3 regions of the Streptomyces sp. SLBN-118 genome follow, and region 3 is predicted to be linked to each of the others. Evidence: riboswitches for the same ligand, from Rfam matches in the RefSeq annotation. Region 3 holds a riboswitch; each other region holds the start of a gene.
What was found. A riboswitch is a leader RNA that binds a small molecule or an ion and turns the genes downstream of it on or off. The one in region 3 is predicted to bind cobalamin.

Region 1 (6,808 bases), on a different contig from region 3:
GTCGTGGACGACGTCGAACTCGCCGCGCCGCGCGACCAGATGACGCCGCGCGCGCAGCGAGAAGGTCAGCGGCTCGGGAAAACCCCCGGTCCACATCGTCGCGACTTCGAGCGCGTCGATCCAGTCGCGGTACTCGCCGCGCTTGGGGGTGCGGAAGGGGTCGGGGCTGCGGTACAGGTCGAGGCTGGCCAGCTCGGTGAGCGGCACGCCCTCGTCGAGTACGGGATAGGGCTGTGCGCCGATCACTTCGACGCTGTGCCCGAGGCGGGCGAGTTCGCGCGAGAGGTGGCGTACGTAGACGCCCTGGCCGCCGCAGAAGGGGTTGCCCTTGTAGGTGAGGAGCGCGATGCGCAGCGGCTCGTCACCGCCACCGGACCGACCCGTACGAGGGCCGGCCTCTATGGCCTCAGCGGTCACCCACGGCCCCCTTCTCACTGCGTTTCGCCGGAGCGTAACCGCTCACGCTAATCTAGAACAAGTTTCAGACTTGATCGCTCAAGGAGCTTCGAATCTACCGGCAGGTAGCGCAGCTGTAAGGGCCGGATCAGGTGATTCGCGCCACGACAGACACACTGGCATGCTGTGCGATCCGGACTCGTGCATGGAACGGGACATATGACAGCGGAAGCCAAGTCGGCGGGGCCTGCGTCGCCGCCCCTGACAGAACGCCAGGAGGCGCGCCGCCGTCGCATCCTGCACGCCAGCGCGCAGCTGGCCAGCCGCGGCGGTTTCGACGCGGTGCAGATGCGCGAGGTCGCCGAGGCCGCCGGGGTCGCGCTCGGCACGCTCTACCGTTATTTCCCGTCCAAGATCCATCTGCTGGTCGCCACGATGCAGGACCAGCTCCAGCAGATGCACACGACGCTGCGCAAACGCCCCCCGGCCGGCGACAGCGCGGCGGAGCGTGTCTCCGAGACGCTGATGCGGGCCTTCCGCGCGCTGCAGCGCGAGCCGCATCTCGCGGACGCGATGGTGCGGGCGCTGACCTTCGCGGACCGCAGCGTGAGCCCCGAAGTGGACACGGTCTCCCGGCAGACGACAGCGATCATCCTGGACGCGATGGGCCTGGAGAACCCGACGCCGGAGCAGCTGTCCGCGGTCCGCGTGATCGAGCACACCTGGCACTCCGCGCTGATCACCTGGCTGTCGGGGCGTGCGTCGATCGCCCAGGTGAAGATCGACATCGAGACGGTCTGCCGGCTGATCGACCTGACGACTCCGTCGTCGCCGTCGCGGCCGTCTGCGCCGGGGCGCACCCGATAGGCACTGTTCGATCAGGCCGGATCAGTGAGCGGCCCGCCCGCGGAGCGGCTGAGTCACCGCGGTGCGTGCAGGTGCAGGCCGCAGGATGGGGGTCCCCCCGCCGAAGGCAGGGGGAGAGCCCACGCGGAGCGTAGGCGACTGACGACAACGCAGCGTGGGGGCACCTCCCGTGCCCGAAGGGCTACGGGGGAGTGCGTGTGCTTCGCTCCTCCCGTCGGGGATACGGCGCCCGGCCGCCGCGCCCCCTCGGCGGTGCGTACGGCGCAGCACGACCGTGAGCCGCGCGCCTGATGTCCCGAGGCCCTGCATCAGCGACTGCAGGGCGGGCAGCAGGGACTGGCTCAGACAGGGCGAGGGCGCCGACCAGCGCGCCCGCGCTCACGCCGCGCGTGAGCAGCCAGGGCGCGGTGACCAGCAGCACTCGCCGGAGAGCGAGGGCAGCGGGACGCCGTCGATGAGGACGGCGCCCGCGTCGGGGTCCGCCAGCCGTCCGGCGACGGCGGCCAGCGCGGCCCGCTCGCGCTCCAGCCGCGTGACGCCGTCCGCCCCGTCGGCGGCGAGTCCGGCATGGGGCCGCGCCTCCTTGAGCACCACCGGCTCGCCGCTGCTGGGCTACTCCTCGGGCGGGAAGACCGGCTCCCCGCTCTCCAACAGCGTGATCGCGATCGCCTCGACCGGGCAGTTCTCCGCGGCCGCGAGGATCCGCTCATTGGCGTCGGTCTCCTCGGCCCGCGGATGCGACTGCCGCCCCGAGTCGAGCTTGAAGCCGTCCGGAGCGTGCCCCACGCACATGCCGGAGCCGATGCACACGCTCCGGTCGACGTCGACGTGCCAGCGGTCCCCCATCAGTTCTCTCCATGTCCGGCGGGCAGATGGATCATCTTGTGCTCCAGGTACTCGCCGTACCCCTCGGGCCCGAACTCCCGCCCCAGGCCCGAGTTCTTGTAGCCGCCGAACGGACCGAGCATGTCGAGACTGAACGTATTGATGTTGTACGTCCCGGTCCTGACCTGCCGCGCGAAGTCGATGCCGCGCTCGACGTCGGCCGTCCAGACGCTGCCGCTGAGCCCGTAGTCGGAGTCGTTCGCGATCTTCGCGGCCTCGCTCTCGTCGCCGTAGGGCAGCAGACAGATGACCGGCCCGAAGATCTCCTCGCGGGCGATGCGCATGGAGTTGTCGACCCCCCCGAAGAGGGTCGGCTCGACGTACCAGCCCTGTTCGAGACCGGCCGGCCGGCCGCCGCCGGTGAGGATCCTGGCGCCCTCCTCCTGGCCGATCCGGATGAAGTCGAGCGAGCGCTGCTGCTGACGGCGGGCCACGAGCGGCCCGACCTGGGTCGCCGGGTCGAGCGGGTCCCCCACCACCAGCGCGGAGGCGGCGGCAGCGAACGCCTCGGCGATCTCGTCGTAGCGACTGCGCGGCGCGAGGATACGGGTCTGGGCCACACACGCCTGCCCGTTGTTCATCCAGGCCGCGGGCACGATCCCGGCGACCGCCGACTCAAGATCCGCGTCCGGCAGGATCACGGCGGCCGACTTTCCGCCGAGTTCCAGGGTGACGCGGGTCAGATGGCGGGAGGCGACCTCCATGACCCGCTTGCCCGCGGTGACGGACCCGGTGAAGGACACCTTGTCGATCCCGGGGTGCCCGACCAGATACTCGCTCACCTCGCGGTCCGCGGGCAGGATCGACAGAACACCGTCCGGCAGTCCGGCCTCCTTGGCGATCTCCCCGAGGATGTACGAGTCGAGGGGCGACTCGGGCGACGGCTTGAGCACGACCGCACAACCGGCGAGCAGCGCGGGCCCGAGCTTGGCGGCGGCGGTGAACTGCGGCACGTTCCACGGCACGACGGCCGCGACGACCCCAACGGGCTCCCGCCGCACCAGAATCGGCCCGAGCACCCCGGCCCGCCGCTCCTCGTGCTCGTAACCGCGCGCGACGGTGATGGCCGCGTCCCAGACCATCATCGCGCCGAGCGCCTGCGCGAGCACGCTCCAGGAGTACGGGGAGCCGTTCTGCGAGCTGATGGACCGGGCGATCTCCTCGTGCCGTACGGCGATGGCGTCCTTGATCCGCGACACGACGCCGATCCGCTCCTCCAGGGCCATGCGCGGCCACGGCCCGTGATCAAACGCCTCCCGCGCGACGGCCACGGCACGGTCGACATCCGCCCGGGAGGCGTGGGGCACACGCCCGATGACCTGCTCGGTGTGCGGCGAGACGACCTCGATGGCGTCGCCGCCGATGGGATCGGTCAACTCCCCGCCGATGAACAGCTTTCCGTGTTCGACAAGCTCGGTCATGGCTGCTGCCTCCCGGGGGGCCGACGCTTCTGACGCAGTTTCAGAACTGATACCAGTTCTAGTTATAGTGAGCAATGGCCCTGCCGCCGACGAGAGATGAGAGCCTCATGACTCCGGTGATCGACCACGGCGGTGGCGTCTGGTCCATCGAGGTGCCCATCCCCGACAACCCCCTCGGCCACACCCTCGTCCACCTCCTCGACACCGACCGCGGACCCGTCCTCATCGACACCGGCTGGGACGACCCCGCCTCCTGGGACACCCTCGTCGCCGGGCTCGGCTCCCTCGGGGTCGGCGTCGGTGATGTTCACGGCGTCGTCATCACCCATCACCATCCCGACCACCACGGACTGTCCGGGCAGGTGCGTGAGGCGTCCGGGGCCTGGGTCGCGATGCATGCCGCCGACAGTGCCGTCGTGCGGCGGATCCGCGAGGCCGAACCCGAGGTCTGGCTCGACTACTTGACCGACAAGCTCACCAGAGCCGGTGCGCCCGACGAGCACACCCGCCCGCTGCGCGAGGCCCGCGCGTCGGGGCGGATGCGTACGCTGCCCGGACTGCGGGCCGCCCTGCCCGACCGGGAGATCGTGCCCGGTGAGCTGCTCGATCTGGCGGGGCGACGGCTACGCGCGATCTGGACGCCGGGGCACACGCCCGGACACGTCTGCCTGCACCTGGAGGAGGACCATCCCGCGAACCGGCCCGGGAACGGCAGGCTGTTCTCCGGCGACCATCTGCTGCCCGAGATCACCCCGCACATCGGCCTGTACGAGGACCCGGACGACGCCACCGTCGCCGACCCGCTCGGTGACTATCTCGACTCGCTGGAACGCATCGGGCGCCTCGCCCCTGCCGAAGTGCTCCCGGCGCACCAGTACGCCTTCCCCGACGCGGCCTCCCGCGTACGGGAATTGCTCGCCCACCACGAGGAGCGTCTGGCCGGGTTGCTCGCGCTGCTCGCCGAGCCGCTCACCCCGTGGCAGGTCGCCGAGCGCATGGAGTGGAATCGGCCCTGGGACCGGATTCCGTACGGGTCGCGGAACATCGCGGTCTCGGAGGCGGAGGCGCATCTGCGCAGGCTGGTGAAGCTGGGACGGGCCGAGGTGCGGACGGCCGGTGCCCCCACCTCGTACGTGGCGGTCTGACCGGGGTCGTCGCACCAGGCAGCCGCGCGCCGCGGACCTTTCCGCGCGGCCGTGCGCCGGGGGATGCGCCCCGTCGGGTGCTGGTGACCGCCGGGTACAGTGAGCGCGTCGTCATCACACCCGTACGGGGGAAAGCCGGTGCAAATCCGGCACTGACCCGCAACCGTGAGCCGCCGTCGCAGGCGGTGAGTCGGAATGCCCCGTACACACGTGTGACCGGCTCGCGCCACCGGCAGCCCGCCGGTGGCCGGCACCGTCGAGGAATACGGAGCCGGAGCCCCGGTGCCCGAGCGCGCCTGTGCCCGGCTCCCCAGTGGAGAGGCACCGCCCGCCATGACCGTTCGCCGCAGCGCAGCCGCGCTCGCCGCATCCGCCGTACTCTGCGTGGCCGCTGCCCCCGCTGCCGTCGCGGCGCCGACGCCGACGCCCCCGGTCCCCTCGGGTCTGTACGGCACCGGCGACCCGACCTATGACGGCGTCTGGCGGCAGTCGCTCGCCCTGCTCGCGCAGGACACCGTGGGCGTGCGGCCCGCGGCGAAGGCGGTCGACTGGCTGACCGGACAGCAGTGCGACGGCGGGGCCTTCCCCTCGTACCGCGCGGACACGGCCAAGCCGTGCGACGCCAAGCTGCCGCTGGACTCCAACGCCACCGCGGCCGCGGTGCAGGCTCTCGCGGCGCTCGGCGGGCAGGACGCCGCCGTGAAGAAGTCGGTGGGCTGGCTGAAGTCCGTACAGAACGCGGACGGCGGCTGGAGCTACAACCCCGGCGGGGCCAGCGACGCGAACTCCACGTCGATCGTGATCGGCGCACTGGCGGCGGCGGGCGAGAAGCCGGAAGGGGTGAAGTCGAAGGGTGGCAAGACCCCGTACGACGCGCTGCTGACGTTCGCGCAGCCGTGCGGCGGGAAGAACGGCGGCGCGTTCGTCTACCAGCCGAAGCAGCCGGGAATCGTCGCGGACTCGACCGCGGCGGCGGTCCTCGGGGCGCACGGCATGACGTTCGTCGCCACCGCAGGCGCGAGGGACGCGAAGGGGACGGTCTGCGAGACGTCGTCGACGACGGTCGAGGGTGCCGCGCACAACGGCGCGGCCTACCTGGCGAACGCGCTCGCCAAGACCGGCCACCTCAACACTCCCCCGATGCCGGGCTCCGAGGACCCTGCCGAGAAGCCGGACTTCGGGAACACGGCGGACGCGGTCGTGGCGCTCAGCGCGCAGGGCCTGGGCGACCAGGCGAAGCAGCCGCTTCAGTGGCTGGAAAAGAACTCCGCGGCGTGGGCGAAGGGCGCGGGTCCGGCGGCGTACGCACAGCTGATCTTCGCGGCTCACGCGGCCGGTGGGGACCCGAAGACCTTCGGGGGTACGGACCTGGTGGCGGGCCTGAACGCGACGGGCCCCGCGCCTCAGAAGGCCGCGGTGGCCGAGACGAAGGCCCCCGCCGCCGACTCCGACTCCGACATGTCTGCCTGGTGGATCGTCGGCGTCTTCTTCGTCGCGAGCATAGGCGTCGGCATCCTGATCAGCGGCCGCCGGAAGAACCAGCAGCGCTGATGCGTACGCGACTTCTCTCCCTGGTCCTCGCGCTCGGCGCCGCGCTGACAGTGCTGGGCGCGGGGCCGGCGCAGGCGGCCGGGTACCGCTACTGGTCGTTCTGGCAGAGCAGTGGCGACACCTGGACCTACGCCACCGAGGGCCCGGCCACGGCTCGGCCCGAGGACGGCGCGGTGAACGGCTTCCGCTTCTCGGTGAGCGAGGACGGCGCGGACTCGGCACGGCCGCGCAGGGCGCCCGACTTCGCGGCGATCTGCGCCGGTACGCCCGCGAAGGCGGACGCCAAGCGGATCGCCCTCGTCATCGACTCCGGCACCCCGGCGGACGCCCCGTCGGGTGAGACGCCGCACACGCTGAGGGTGGCGTGCGCGCAGGTGCCGAAGGACGCGACGAGCGCGGAAGCGCTGGCGTCGGTGGCGAAGCCGCTGCGCTACAACAGCGAGGCGCTGCTGTGCGCGATCTCGGGCTACCCGAAGACGGGCTGCGGCGAACAGGTCGCACCGTCCGAGCCGAAGTCGTCCGCATCACCGAAGCCTTCGGCGG
Region 2 (6,808 bases), on a different contig from region 3:
CGCGCGCCATCGGCGGCACGAGATGGTCCACAACGGTGGCGTGGCCGCGGCGCTTGGCCTGAGTGCCCTCGCCCGGGTCGTTGACGATGAAGGGGTAGATCAGCGGCAGTTCGCCCAGCACGGCGTCCGGGCCACAGCCCGCCGACAGGCCCAGTCCCTTGCCCGGCAGCCACTCCAGGGTGCCGTGCTTGCCCATGTGCACGACGGCGTCCGCGCCGAACGAGTTCTCCAGCCAGCGGTACGCGGCCAGGTAGTGGTGCGAGGGCGGCATGTCCGGGTCGTGGTAGATGGCGATCGGGTTCTCACCGAAGCCACGCGGCGGCTGGATCATGACCACGACATTGCCGAACCGGAGCGAGGCCAGCACGATGTCGTCGCCGTCGACGTAGAGCGAGCCGGGCGGCTCACCCCAGTGCTCCGGCATGGCCTCGCGCAGCCCCGGAGCCAGGGTCTCGAACCAGGCCCGGTAGTCGGCGAGCGGCACGCGCGCGGGGGCGGCCGCCAACTGCTCGTCGGTCAGCCACTCGACGTCGTGGCCACCGGCGTTGATGAGCCGGTGGATCAGCTCGTCGCCGTTGTCCGGGTGGCCTTCGACGGCGTAACCGGCGTCGCGCAGGGCGTCCAGGACCCGTACCGCCGAGGCCGGTGTGTCCAGGCCCACCGCATTGCCGACGCGTGAGTGCTTGGTGGGGTAGGCGGTGAAGACGAGAGCCAGCTTCTTCTCGGCGTTCGGCCGGTGCCTCAACCGGGCGTGGCGTACGGCGATTCCGGCGACGCGCCCGGCCCGCTCGGGGTCGGCGACATACACCGGCACCTCGTCGGGGCCCTGCTCCTTGAAGGAGAACGGGACCGTGATCAGCCGCCCGTCGAACTCCGGGATGGCCACCTGCATCGCCGCGTCCATCGGGGACAGCGCCGCGTCCGACGCCTCCCAGACCGCCCGCGAGGACGTCAGGCACAGCCCCTGGAGCACAGGGATGTCCAGCCCGGCGAGCGCCCCGATGTCCCAGGCCTCGTCGTCGCCGCCCGCACTGGCGTCGCTCGCTCGCGTGCCGCCGGCGGCGAGCACGGTGGCGACGAGCGAGTCGGCCCCGGCGAGGAGCTCGTACAGACCGGCCTCGGCGCCGCGCAGCGAACCGCAGTACACGGGAAGGGCGTTGGCGCCCCGCGCCTCGATGCGGTCGCAGAGTGTGTCGACGAAGGCCGTGTTCCCGGAGAGCTGGTGGGCCCGGTAGAAGAGCACGCCCACGGTCGGCCGGCCCTCGACGTGCGCGCGCGTGCCGTGCACGCCCCACTCGGGCATCTTCCGCGGCTCCGCGCTGTGCCTGTTCTGGGCGCCCTGAGCACGACCGTGCCCCGCCCGCAGCACGTCCAGAAGGAGGAAGCGGGCCAGCTCGGCGAGGTTGCCCGGACCGCCCTCGACCAGATAGCGCAGCGCCTGCGTCACCGCACCCGCGTGCACCGTGGACTCGGCCATCAACTCCGCGTCCGCAGCGGCCTCACCGCCCAGCAGGACCGTCGGGATCCGGGCGGCACGCAGCGCCGCGAGACCGTCCTCCCAGGTCCGCTTCCCGCCGAGGAGACGCACGACGGCGATGTCGGCGCCCACGATCAGCGCGGGCAGTTCCGCCGCCACGTCGACGCGGGTGGGGTTGCCGATCCGGTACGGCGCCCCGGAGGCCCGGGCCGCCAGCAGATCGGTGTCGGCCGTGGACAGCAACAGCACGGTGCTCATGGCGCTCCCGGTGGAATGAAGGGCAGTCCCGACGGAGCGCCCGACTCGATGAGCCGCAACAGCGCGTCCGTGTCCGCGTGTTCTTCGATCAGGTCGCCGAGGCGGTCGAGCTGCTCCTCGCGCAGGACCCCGAAGCTGGTGTCCGGCGCCGGTACGAAACGCCGTCCCGAGGCCGCTGCCACCTCCCGCAGAAAGGCGCGCCTGAAGCCGTCGCTCTCCAGCGAGCCGTGCCAGTGAGTGCCCCACACGGGTCCGACACGGCAGCCGTCCAAGAAGGGCTCTCCGCCCAGCACTTCGGCGACCCCGTGATGGATCTCGTATCCCTCGACACTCTCGCCGAGCGCCGCGCCCACGGGCCGTGCGAGGGTCTTGTCCCGGGCGAAACGCACCCGTACCGGCAGCAGGTCGAGGCCGTCGACGGTGCCCGCGCGCGACTCCACGTCGTCCTCGATGAGCTCGCCCAGCATCTGGAAGCCGCCGCAGATGCCGAGCACCGGCCGCCCCTCGGCGGCCCGGCGTGCCAACGCGTCCGCGAGACCGCGCTCACGCAGCCAGCCGAGCGCCTTGACCGTGCCCCTCGTGCCCGGCACGACCGCCAGATCGGCGTCGGCCAGCTCCTCGGCCCGGTCCACGAAGCGCACGACGACGCCGGGTTCCGCGGCGAGCGCGTCCACGTCCGTGAAGTTCGACATCAGCGGTACGGCGCACACGGCGACGCGCAGCACGTCCTCGCCGACGGGCGGCGCGACCACCGACTCCCGTACCGCGCCGCGCAACGAGACCCGCAGCCCGTCCTCCTCGTCGATACCGAGGCCGTGCGCGAAGGGCAGCACGCCGTAGGTGTGCCGCCCCGTCAGCCCGTGCAGCATCTCCAGGCCGGGTTCGAGGAGCGTCACATCGCCCCGGAACTTGTTGACCAGATAGCCCGCGATCAGCGCCTGGTCCTCGGGGGCGAGCAGCGCCGTGGTACCGAAGAAGGAGGCGAAGACGCCGCCGCGGTCGATGTCTCCGACCACGAGCACCGGAAGGCGAGCGGCCCGTGCGATGCCCATGTTCACGATGTCCGTACGCCGCAGATTGATCTCGGCAGGACTGCCCGCCCCCTCGCAGATCACAGCTTCATACGTGCCCCGCAGCTCCTCCAGGCACTCCACGACGGTCCCGAACAGAGCCTCCTGCCGCCCCCCGTGGTAGCCACGGGCGCTGAGTTCACCCACCGGCCTGCCCATCAGCACGACCTGACTCGAACGGTCGCTGCCGGGCTTGAGCAGCACCGGGTTCATCAGCGCGCTCGGCTCCACGCGCGCCGCCTGCGCCTGCATGGCCTGCGCCCGCCCGATCTCCGCGCCCTCACGCGTGACGAACGAGTTGAGCGACATGTTCTGCCCCTTGAAGGGTGCGACCTTCACCCCCTGCCGCACCAGCCAGCGGCAGATCCCCGCCGTCACGACGCTCTTTCCGGCGTCGGACGTGGTTCCCGCGACCAGCAGTCCGCCGCCCCTGCGCCCGCTCATCCCCGCCCCTTTCCCGCGCGCCGCGCGCGCAGCGCATGCCCCGCGAGGCGCCCGGCCGCGCAGGTGGCGAGTGTCAGCCAGCCGATGCGGCGCGAGAGCCGTACGGCGCGTTCGATGTCGCCGAACTGCACAGGGCGGCCGTCGCCGTTGAGTACGGGACGGTGCTCGACGCGTCCGCCGTAGGAGAGCGTTCCGCCGAGCCGTACCCCGAGCGCACCGGCGAAAGCCGCCTCCACGGGACCAGCGTTGGGGCTCGGGTGCTTCTTCGCGTCGTCCCGCCAGGCGCGGGCGGCCCCGCGCGCGTCCCCGCCCGCGAGCACCGCCAGCGCCGCGGTGAGCCTGGCGCCCGGCCAGCCCGCGACATCGTCGAGCCGTGCCGAGGCCCAGCCGAACCGCCGGTACCGGGGTGACTTGTGCCCGACCATCGCGTCCAGCGTGTTGACCGCCCGGAAGCCGACCAGGCCGGGCACGCCCGCGAGCGCTCCCCACACAAGCGCGCCCACCACGGCGTCGGAGGTGTTCTCGGCAACGGATTCGACGACGGCGCGCGCGATCTGCTGCTCGTTCAGGGCCTGCGGATCGCGCCCGCACAGATGCGGCAACCGCTCCCGGGCCACGTCCACGTCCCCGGCGGCCAGCGCGCCACCGATGGCCCGTGCCTCCCGGCCCAGGGACGTGCCGCCGACGACGGCCCAGGTGGTGGCGGCGGTCAGCGCGACCGACGCGGCCGAGCGGCCCCGCAGTCCACGGCTCAGCAGTGCGGCGGCAGCGGCAGCGCCTCCGGCGCACACCACGGTGTGCAGCGCGCCCCACCCCCGGTGGTCACGCCACAGCACACCCTCGACACCACCCGCGGCCCGCCCGAACGCGGCGACCGGATGCCCTCGGCGGGGATCGCCCAGAAGCAGGTCACCGGCCAGGCCGGCGGTGGCGCCGTACACGAATCGACGGTCGGCACGCATCGGTTCAGCCCGTCGTTCCGCCTCGCAGGAACCTCGTACTCACAGCAGGGACCGAACCGCAGCCGCGCATGGCGATATGTCCTCACTCAGGGTGTCCGCGCCCTGGTTCGACGTGACCGGCGGTGAGAGTTCCTGGCTTCCGGGGGAGTGCTCCCCCGTGACAGTGGCGGGACCGCGCCGGATTCGCACCGGCTTCCTCTTCTGCCGCCGTAGATGGCCCCGGCAGTCCACCACGCTGCGAGAAGGGCCGTCAACTGGCCTTTGACCTGCACGGGGAGAGTGTGTTGGGGCACACACGCGGGCCGGGTCACCCGATGGGGTGACCCGGCCCGGACCCGAGGTGTCTGAAGCGGCTGTCAGGTGACGATCAGGTAGATCCCGTACGCCACGGCTGCCGCGCAGAGCGCGAAGCACGCGTACGCCCCGGTGCGCGCCAGGACCGCGGAGCCGCCGCTCGCGGCCGCGGACTCCTGCCTGGTCAGGCCCACCACGCCCAGGGTGAACAGAGCCACCAGGGCGACGGTGGCGACCAGGCTCACGCCGAAGACGGAGCCGAGTGCTGCCCAGTCGATTTTCATGCTGTTCTGTCCTTACACCGTGGCCGGACGCGTCGGCTCGGAGCCGGAGGCGGGGGCCGGAGCCGGGATGGTCGTCTTCATGTCCTGCGCGGGCGTGCCCGCCGGCGGCGGGGCGACGGCCGCGATGGCCGCGGTCACGACGCCCGCGGGTTCGGCGTCCGTGTCATTGACGTTGGTGTGGTCGACCACCTGGCGGCGGGAGACGAACCAGATCGCGGCGCAGGCGCCGATCAGGAAGGCCGCGACGACCGCGACACCCCAGTCGCCCTGCTTGGTCACGAACTCCGAGCCCGCGGCGACCAGAGCGGCGGCGGGCAGCGTCAGGCCCCAGGCGACGAACATCCGGGTGGCGGTGGACCAGCGGACCACGCCGCCCTTGCGGCCCAGGCCCGCGCCCATCACGGCGCCGGAGCACGAGTGCGTCGTCGACAGCGAGAAGCCGAGGTTGGAGGAGGCGAGGATGACGCTGGCCGCACTTGTCTGGGCGGCGAAGCCCTGCTGCGGCTGAAGGTCGGTCAGGCCCTTGCCCATGGTGCGGATGATGCGCCAGCCGCCGAGGTAGGTGCCCATCGCGATCGCGAGACCGGCGGAGAGGATGACCCACATCGGAGGGTTGGAGCCGGGCGAGAGCACTCCGCCGGCGATGAGCGCCAGCGTGATGATGCCCATCGTCTTCTGGGCGTCGTTGGTGCCGTGGGCGAGGGAGACAAGGCCGGCCGAGGCGACCTGGCCGGCGCGGTAGCCCTTCGCGGTGGCCTTCTCGTCGGCGTTCTTGCCGATCTTGTACGTGAGCCGGGAAGCCAGGAAGGCGGCGATGCCGGCCACCAGGGGAGCGGCGATCGCGGGGATCAGGACCTTGGTGACGACGGTGCCGCCGTTGACGCCGCCGATGCCGACCGAGGCGACCGTGGCGCCGATGAGTCCGCCCATCAGGGCGTGCGAGGAACTGGACGGCAGACCTATCAGCCAGGTCACCAGGTTCCAGAGGATGGCGCCGACGAGCGCCGCGAAGATGACTTCCGGGGTGATGCCGGACTCGGTGACGATGCCGCTGGAGATCGTCTTGGCGACCTCGACGGACAGGAACGCACCGGCAAGATTGAGCACGGCGGACATGGCCACCGCCGTCTTGGGCTTCAGGGCGCCGGTCGAGATGGTCGTCGCCATCGCGTTGGCGGTGTCGTGGAAACCGTTTGTGAAATCGAACACGAGAGCTGTCACGATCACGATCGCTAGCAGCAGCGTGATGTGTTCCATCTACCCAGGCAATCTTTTGACGTCAGTGGCGCGATCAACGTAGTTAATCTGGGTGAACGGAAGATGAACTGAAACAGGCATCGCGGTGTTCTGAAGTGAGGATTGGCCACTCCGCTTGTCGGGAGTGGCCGCAGTACCGATGACATGCGGCTTTCGCGGTGATTCGCGTGATGTCCGTCACCCGCATGTCCTGTGGCACCGGGCCCCGGCCTGACAGGATCGCGGCATGACCGATGAAGTGCGGCAGGACGCGATCGAGCGGGCGTGGCAGGACCTCGTGGCCACGGCCCGCCGGACGGCCGCGGAGGGTCTCGTGGTGGGCACGTCGGGCAATGTCTCGGTACGGGTCGGCTCCCTCGTCCTGGTCACCCCGAGCGGAGTCCCGTACGACCGGCTCACCCCGCAGGACGCCGTCGCCGTCGACCTCGACGGCAACCAGGTCCTCGGCACCCTCGCCCCCACCAGCGAGCTGCCCCTGCACCTGGAGCTCTACCGCAACACCTCCGCGGGCGCCGTGGTCCACACCCACGCCGTACACGCCACCGCCGTCTCCACCCTCGTCCCCGAACTCCCGCCGATCCACTACATGGCGGGGGCCATGGGCGGTACCGTGCGCGTCGCGGCGTACGCCCTGTACGGAACCGGGGAACTGGCCCGGAACATGCTCAGCGCCCTGCGCGAACGCACCGCCTGCCTCCTGCAGAACCACGGAACCGTCGCCTACGCGGACTCCCTCGATCAGGCCTACGACCGGACGGCCCA
Region 3 (6,808 bases):
AGCAGGTTCTTGTCAGGCACAGTCGTGTTCTCGGTGGTGCTCATTACTGGCAGGCCTCGCAGGACTCGGGGTTTTCGAGGGAGCAGGCGATCGCGTCGGCGTCGGGCGCGGATGCCTGCTGCACGGGGATGGCCGCCTGCGACTGGGCGGCGCGGGCGATCCGGGTCGCCGGGCGGGATCGCAGGTAGTACGTCGTCTTCAGGCCCTGCTTCCAGGCGTACGCGTACATCGAGCTGAGCTTCCCGATGGTCGGCGTCTCCAGGAACAGGTTCAGCGACTGCGACTGGTCCAGGAACGGAGTGCGGGCGGCGGCCATGTCGATCAGGCCACGCTGGGGGATCTCCCACGCCGTGCGGTACAGCGCGCGGACGTCTTCGGGGATCCAGTTGAAGCCCTGCACCGAGCCGCTGGACTCGCGCAGCGCCTCGCGGGTCTGCGCGTCCCATACGCCCAGCTGCTTCAGCTCCTCCACGAGGTAGGCGTTGACCTGGAGGAACTCACCGCTGAGCGTCTCGCGCTTGAACAGGTTGGAGACCTGGGGCTCGATGCACTCGTACACGCCCGCGATCGAGGCGATCGTCGCGGTCGGTGCGATGGCAAGCAGGAGCGAGTTGCGCATGCCGCTCTTCGTCACCCGCGCGCGCAGGGCGTCCCAGCGCTCGGGCCAGTTGAGCTCGACGTCGTAGTGGTCGGGGTGCAGGACGCCACGGGCCGCGCGGGTCTCGGACCAGGCGGGCAGCGGGCCGTTGCGCTCGGCGAGCGCGCAGGACGCCTCGTACGCGGCGAGCATGATCCGCTCGGCGATCCTTGTGGAGAGCGCCTTCGCCTCGGGGGAGTCGAAGGGCAGGCGCAGCTTGAAGAAGACGTCCTGCAGACCCATCGCGCCGAGGCCGACCGGACGCCACCTGGCGTTGGAACGGCCCGCCTGCTCGGTCGGGTAGAAGTTGATGTCGACGACCCGGTCGAGGAAGGTCACGGCGGTACGGACGGTCTCGTCGAGGCGCTCCCAGTCGATGCCGTCGCCCGTGACGAACGAACCCAGGTTGACCGAGCCGAGGTTGCAGACCGCCGTCTCGCCGTCGTCGGTGACTTCGAGGATCTCGGTGCACAGGTTCGAGCTGTGCACGACCCGGCCCGGCTCGGCGGTCTGGTTGGCGGTGCGGTTGGAGGCGTCCTTGAAGGTCATCCAGCCGTTGCCGGTCTGGGCGAGCGTACGCATCATCCGGCCGTAGAGCTCGCGGGCGGGGATGGCCTTGCGGGCCAGGCCGTCGGCCTCCGCCCTTCGGTACGCGGCGTCGAACGCGTCGCCCCACAGGTCGACCAGCTCGGGCACATCGGCGGGCGAGAACAGCGACCAGACGGCGTCGGCCTCGACGCGGCGCATGAACTCGTCCGGGATCCAGTGCGCGAGGTTGAGGTTGTGCGTACGCCGCGCGTCCTCACCGGTGTTGTCGCGCAGCTCCAGGAACTCCTCGATGTCCGCGTGCCAGGTCTCCAGGTAGATCGCGGCGGCCCCCTTGCGCCGGCCTCCCTGGTTCACCGCGGCGACCGAGGCGTCGAGGGTCTTCAGGAACGGCACGATGCCGTTGGAGTGCCCGTTGGTGCCGCGGATCAGCGAACCGCGGGCACGGATACGGGAGTACGACAGGCCGATGCCGCCCGCGTGCTTGGACAGGCGAGCGACCTGGTGGTAGCGGTCGTAGATCGAGTCCAGCTCGTCCAGCGGAGAGTCCAGCAGGTAGCAGGACGACATCTGAGGGTGACGGGTCCCGGAGTTGAAGAGGGTGGGCGAGGAGGGGAGGTAGTCGAGCCTGCTCATCAGCCGGTAGAGCGCGGCAACTTCCTCCAGGGCGTGCACGGAGTTGTCCGCGGCCAGGCCGGAGGCGACGCGCAGCATGAAGTACTGCGGCGTCTCGATCACCTGACGGGTGATCGGATGCCGCAGGAGGTAGCGGCTGTAGAGGGTGCGCAGCCCGAAATAGCCGAAGCGGTCGTCCGCGTCCGGGTCGATCAGCGTGTCCAGCCGGGCGGCGTGCAGCGCCACGAACTCGGCCGTGCGGTCGGCGATCAGACCCTCGCGGTGGCCGACCGCGACCGAGGCCGAGAAGGAGACCGCGCCCTGTCCGGCTGCCTCGTCGGCGATATGACGGGTCAGCAGACGGGCCGCCAGCCGGGAGTAGGCCGGGTCCTCGGAGATCAGCCCCGCCGCCGCGTCGGTGGCCAGGCTCCGCAGCTCTGCCGCGTCCGAACCGGCGTGCCGGCCGCGCAGCGCGGCGGCGGCGACACGGCCCGGGTCGGTGTCCGGCAGATCGGCGGTGAGCCCGGTCAGGGTCCGCAGAAGCGCGGTCCCGGGGCCGTCGGCCACCTGCTCGCAGATGCCTGAAGCCGGATCGGCTGGCGCGATGGTCACGTGGTGCTCTCCCTCGCTCGGCTCTGGGCCGGCGGGGGAAGGCGGCACGGGCGCGCGTCACAGGGAACGGCTCACCGCGTCCACCGGCCCAACCGCGAGGCCCGGACGTCTCGGCACCCGGTTCGGTCGAGCCGGATGCACCGTCGGCAGGTCTTCGGACTGGTGGGGCGCGACAAAGCGCACCGCATCACACCGTTGCGGGACAGTTCCGGATTCACACCGGATTCCCCTGCGGCGACAGCGAGGACGAGCATACATGTGGGGGCGGGGAGTTGCCGCACCCACCACATGTTGTGTCGGGGCGGCTACGGCGCGCGGGGTGCGGGGTACGCGGTGTGCCTGCGGCGGGCTGCTGCCCACCCCGCCGGATGCGACCTTCGGCCGCATGTCCTCAAACGCCGGACGGGCTGAACTGGGCAGGGGAGAGACCCGGACGCCCGTCACGTGGGTACCAGGCGGCGAAGTCCTCGTCACACCACAGTCCGTCCAGCCGGTCGCGCACCCATATCGCCGTCGTACCACCCGGGTTGCTCGCCCGCGCGATCTGCGCAGTCAGAGGCGGGACTTGCTCACCGGAACGAGGACGGAGCGACAACGGGCACCTCGACAGCTGCATCGGTCATCGGAACCACCCGAGCATGCCCGTTGATCATGCTGCCGCACCGCGAAACTCCAAGATCCCCGACAGAGTCAAGCTGAATGTGAGCGGGGCTGGGACGGAGCCCCAGTTGAGGGAAGGGGCGGGGTGGGGAAACAACCCCCGCACAGCCAAAGGGCCGCAGTGGTTATCTAGGTTTGTCAAGTGAAGTTACAGGTGAATGGGCTAAGAAGCGGTTCTGGCAAGTTAGGCAAGTCTCCGCAGCGGCCGTCTACTCCAGACGGGGCCTGGGCGGTGACTCTCGTCTGCGGTGCGCGTTGGGTGTGTCGTGCCACTGCTGTATGCAGCTCCAGCAAGGCCAGCGCTGCCCCGGTCGGCAAGCCTCAGTAGTTGCCCTTCCTCTTGACCTCCGATCAAGGTGAAGCGGGGCGCACCCTGCTGAGTTTCGTGGTCTCACTGGCCTTGCCGGGACTCGACGCGCAAGCACTTGCCCGGCCCGCACCACGGCCTGTCCGCGCCGACCGGAACTCGCCGTTCACCGGCGTCATGTGGGTCTCCTCTGCCGTACGCGGGCGTGGAACCGGTGTACGGGCCGGTCGCCGGCTGCGCAGGAAGTGAGGACTCATGGCAAGCCACCCGTCCAGTCGGGCAGTTGCGCCGGGAGGGACACGCCTCTCGGCGCGCGCCGGGGCGGCTGCGGGGGAGGCGGAGGCTGGGGAGGCGGTGGTGGGGAAGGTGCGGGGCGGATCCCGAACAGCGAACCGGCGGCGGCCGCCAGTTCAGCAGCGCATGCCACCGACGCTTCGGGTGGGACGGCCATTCCGCGCAGTGCTCCTGCGAACGTGTCCTCCACCAGGTTCAGCCGGCTCGGCAACTCCCCTGGTCGGGCGGGGCCGGCGCGAGAGGGGCCGGCCAGGACGGTGAGTACCTCGTGGGCCTTGGCCTGCACGAGGGCCCAGCCGCTCGGCGGCGGGACGGGGCCGTCGCCGGGACTGTCAGCCCCGGTGGCGGGTAGCCCGAGGGCTCTGCGGACCCGGTGGCCGACGCCGGCGTGCCATTCGCTCAGCGTGCCCGTGAGGTCGGCGTGGAGCCCGTCGAGGAAGGCCAACAGTACTGCCGCGCCCGCTGACCGCCCGGCGGGGTCGTCCGCTGCTCGTGTGTGCGGGGGGCCGTCCTGGAGGAAGGCCCGCAGCCGTCCGAGGCTCTGTGCCGCGCGTTCGGTTGCGGCATGGCAGGCGTAGTCGGTGGGCATCGGCTTCCTCAGGACTTCCCGGTCTCGGCCTCGTCGGCGGGCTTGGGTTCGCGCGCCATGGCGAGGAACTCGGCGAGGTGCACGGCCCGGACGCGGGAGCGTCGGCGGCGCAGTCCTTGCTGGAGCTGGCGCAGGCAGCCGGGATTGACGGCGATGATGTAGTCCACGTCCATGCGGTCCAGGGCGTCGAGTTTCGGGTCCAGTAGGGCGCGGCTGTCGGACGGCCGCAGCATCGCGTAGGTGCCGGCGGCTCCGCAGCACTCGCCTGCGCCGGGCAGCTCGACGTAGTCGGCGACAGCGGCGATGAGGTCCCGGGGCGGACGGGTCACTCCGAGTCCGTTGCGCAGGTGGCAGGAGTCCTGGAGGGTGGCCCTGGCCCTGCGCCCGTCGACCGCGACCTGGCCGGTGGGCCGGTGTCCGGCTCTGTCGAGGTATTCACTCAGCTCCCGGACCCGGTCCCGGCCCAGGTGGTGGGCGAGGTGGGCGGCGCATCCGCCGGCGGTGGTCACGATGGTGCCGGGGAGTTGCTCGCCGAGGGCGTGGGCCAGTGCCTCGCCGGTGCGGGAATCGCCGTTGTGGGCGTGCAGTGCGCCGCAGCAGCCCTGCCGGGAGGGAACGGTGATCTCGGGGCACAGCTTCTGGACGGCGCGGGAGACCTTGGGGTACAGGCCTCGTTCGACGCAGCCGAGCATCAGGGATGTGGGTTCTGTCGCGGTCTGGGAGGACTGCTCGGCGGGGTTGCCGCCGTCGCGGGCGTGGCGTACGAGGGCCTGGAGCCGCAGCAGCCCGGGGTGCGAGACCAGCGCCATCAGGATGCGTGCGATCCAGGGCCGGTTGCGGCCGCGCCACTGGTGGTCACGCCACTGTTCCAGCATCTGCCCGTATTCCACTCCGGCGGGACAGACGGTCTCGCAGGCACGGCAGCCCAGGCAGAAGGACGATTCCTCGGTCAGGGTCGGGTCGTCCTCGTCGAGGCGGCCTGTTTCCAACGCTCTCATCAGGGTGATACGGCCGCGAGGAGAGGAGGTCTCCTCGCCGGTGAGGGCGTAGGTGGGGCAGGCCGGCAGGCAGAATCCGCAGGAGATGCACCGGTCCAGCAAGTTCTTGTCGAAGATGCCGCGGCCCTGTTCCGGCTCCGGCCCGGCGGCCGGACCGGTCGCAGAGGTGCCGCCGCCGGTGTGGCCGTGCCCGGTCCGGCTGGCGTCGTTGACGTTGGTGGGGTCGGTCATGATCCGAGCTTTCCGGGGTTGAGGATCCCTGCCGGGTCGAAGGCTTTCTTGATGCGGCGCAGCAGTGCGATCTGGTCGGCGCCGATCCTGTCAGCCAGGTAGGGCAGCTTGGCAGCGCCCACGCCGTGTTCGCCGGTGATGGTGCCGTCCAGGGCGATGGCGGTGGCGAAGATCTCCGCGAACGCCTGGTGCGCGCGGTCGATGGCCGCGTGGTCGTCGGGGTCGAGGACGCAGGTGGGGTGGAGGTTGCCGTCGCCGGCGTGCCCGAAGGTGGCGATCGTCAAGTCGTGGCGGGCGGCGATCTCGTCGATGCGGTCGACCATCTCGGCGAGCCGGTGGCGGGGCACGGTGGCGTCTTCGAGGATGGTCAGTGAGCCCAGGCGGGAGAGGGCCGGCAGCGAGCAGCGGCGGGCGGCCAGCAGGGCGTCGGCGCGGGCCACGTCCTCGGCGAGGGTGACCTCCAGCGCGCCGGCTTGTGTGCATACCTCCTGGATGCGGGCGAGGTTGGCGGCCACGGCCTGGGCTGTGCCGTCGTCGCCGAACAGCAGCAGCGCCCCGGCGTCCCGTCGCAGGCCGAGCCCGGCGAACTCCTCGACCGCCGCGATGCACTTGCGGTCGAGGAACTCCAGCGTGGCCGGGACGATGCCGGAGGCGATGACGGCCGCCACGGCCCGGGAGGCGTCGGCGAGGGAGGCGAAGTAGGCGACGCCGGTGCCGGTTTCCGCGGGGGCGGGCAGCAGCGCCACGGTGACCTCGGTGATCACTGCCAGGGTGCCCTCGGAGCCGGTCAGCAGCCGGGTCAGGTCGTAGCCGGCCACGTCCTTCCACAGCCGCCCTCCGGTGCGGATGACCTCGCCGGTGGGCAGGACGGCCTCCAGGCCGAGTACGTAGTTGCGGGTGACTCCGTATTTCAGCCCGCGCAGGCCGCCGGCGCAGGTGGCCACATTGCCGCCGACGGTGGAGACGGTGCGGCTTCCGGGGTCCGGCGCGTAAAGCAGCCGGGCCCGGGCCGCGGCGTCGGCGAGGCGGGCTGTGGTCACCCCGGTCTGGACGCGGGCCAGTAGTTCTGCGGCGCTGACCTCCAGGATGCGGTCCAGCCGGGTCAGGACGAGGACGATGCCGCCGGTCAGGGGCACGGTGCCGGCGCACAGGTTGGAGCCGGCTCCGCGTGGCACGACCGGGATGTCGTGCTCGGTGGCGTAGCGGAGGACGGCCGCGACCTCGTCGGTGCTGCCGGGGAGCACCACCGCCTGCGGCAGGGCGTGGAAGAGCGGTGTGGCGTCGCGGGCGTAGGCGGCCAGAGCGCCGAGGTCCACCCG

Region 1: it holds a riboswitch for cobalamin, as region 3 does, so the genes downstream of both, FBY35_RS28405 (prenyltransferase/squalene oxidase repeat-containing protein) here and FBY35_RS11925 (ribonucleoside-diphosphate reductase subunit alpha) in region 3, are expected to answer to the same signal.
Region 2: it holds a riboswitch for cobalamin, as region 3 does, so the genes downstream of both, FBY35_RS25855 (cobalamin biosynthesis protein) here and FBY35_RS11925 (ribonucleoside-diphosphate reductase subunit alpha) in region 3, are expected to answer to the same signal.

What each region holds. Positions count from the first base shown of each region.
Region 1 is NZ_VFNP01000002.1:2,135,309-2,142,116, forward strand. Features, by position in the region: gene FBY35_RS28375 (glycosyltransferase family 4 protein) at 1-417, opposite strand, end outside; gene FBY35_RS28380 (TetR family transcriptional regulator) at 616-1,263, shown strand; gene FBY35_RS28385 (hypothetical protein) at 1,642-1,857, opposite strand; gene FBY35_RS28390 (ferredoxin) at 1,876-2,109, opposite strand; gene FBY35_RS28395 (aldehyde dehydrogenase) at 2,109-3,569, opposite strand; gene FBY35_RS28400 (MBL fold metallo-hydrolase) at 3,677-4,714, shown strand; cobalamin riboswitch at 4,802-4,936, shown strand; gene FBY35_RS28405 (prenyltransferase/squalene oxidase repeat-containing protein) at 5,048-6,265, shown strand; gene FBY35_RS28410 (SCO2322 family protein) at 6,265-6,808, shown strand, end outside.
Region 2 is NZ_VFNP01000002.1:1,577,816-1,584,623, reverse strand. Features, by position in the region: gene cobN (cobaltochelatase subunit CobN) at 1-1,735, opposite strand, end outside; gene FBY35_RS25860 (cobyric acid synthase) at 1,732-3,249, opposite strand; gene FBY35_RS25855 (cobalamin biosynthesis protein) at 3,246-4,211, opposite strand; cobalamin riboswitch at 4,317-4,459, opposite strand; gene FBY35_RS25850 (hypothetical protein) at 4,568-4,789, opposite strand; gene FBY35_RS25845 (inorganic phosphate transporter) at 4,802-6,046, opposite strand; gene FBY35_RS25840 (class II aldolase/adducin family protein) at 6,273-6,808, shown strand, end outside.
Region 3 is NZ_VFNP01000001.1:2,676,973-2,683,780, reverse strand. Features, by position in the region: gene FBY35_RS11930 (ribonucleotide-diphosphate reductase subunit beta) at 1-44, opposite strand, end outside; gene FBY35_RS11925 (ribonucleoside-diphosphate reductase subunit alpha) at 44-2,410, opposite strand; cobalamin riboswitch at 2,538-2,681, opposite strand; gene FBY35_RS11915 (hypothetical protein) at 3,631-4,260, opposite strand; gene FBY35_RS11910 ((Fe-S)-binding protein) at 4,269-5,489, opposite strand; gene FBY35_RS11905 (FAD-binding oxidoreductase) at 5,486-6,808, opposite strand, start outside.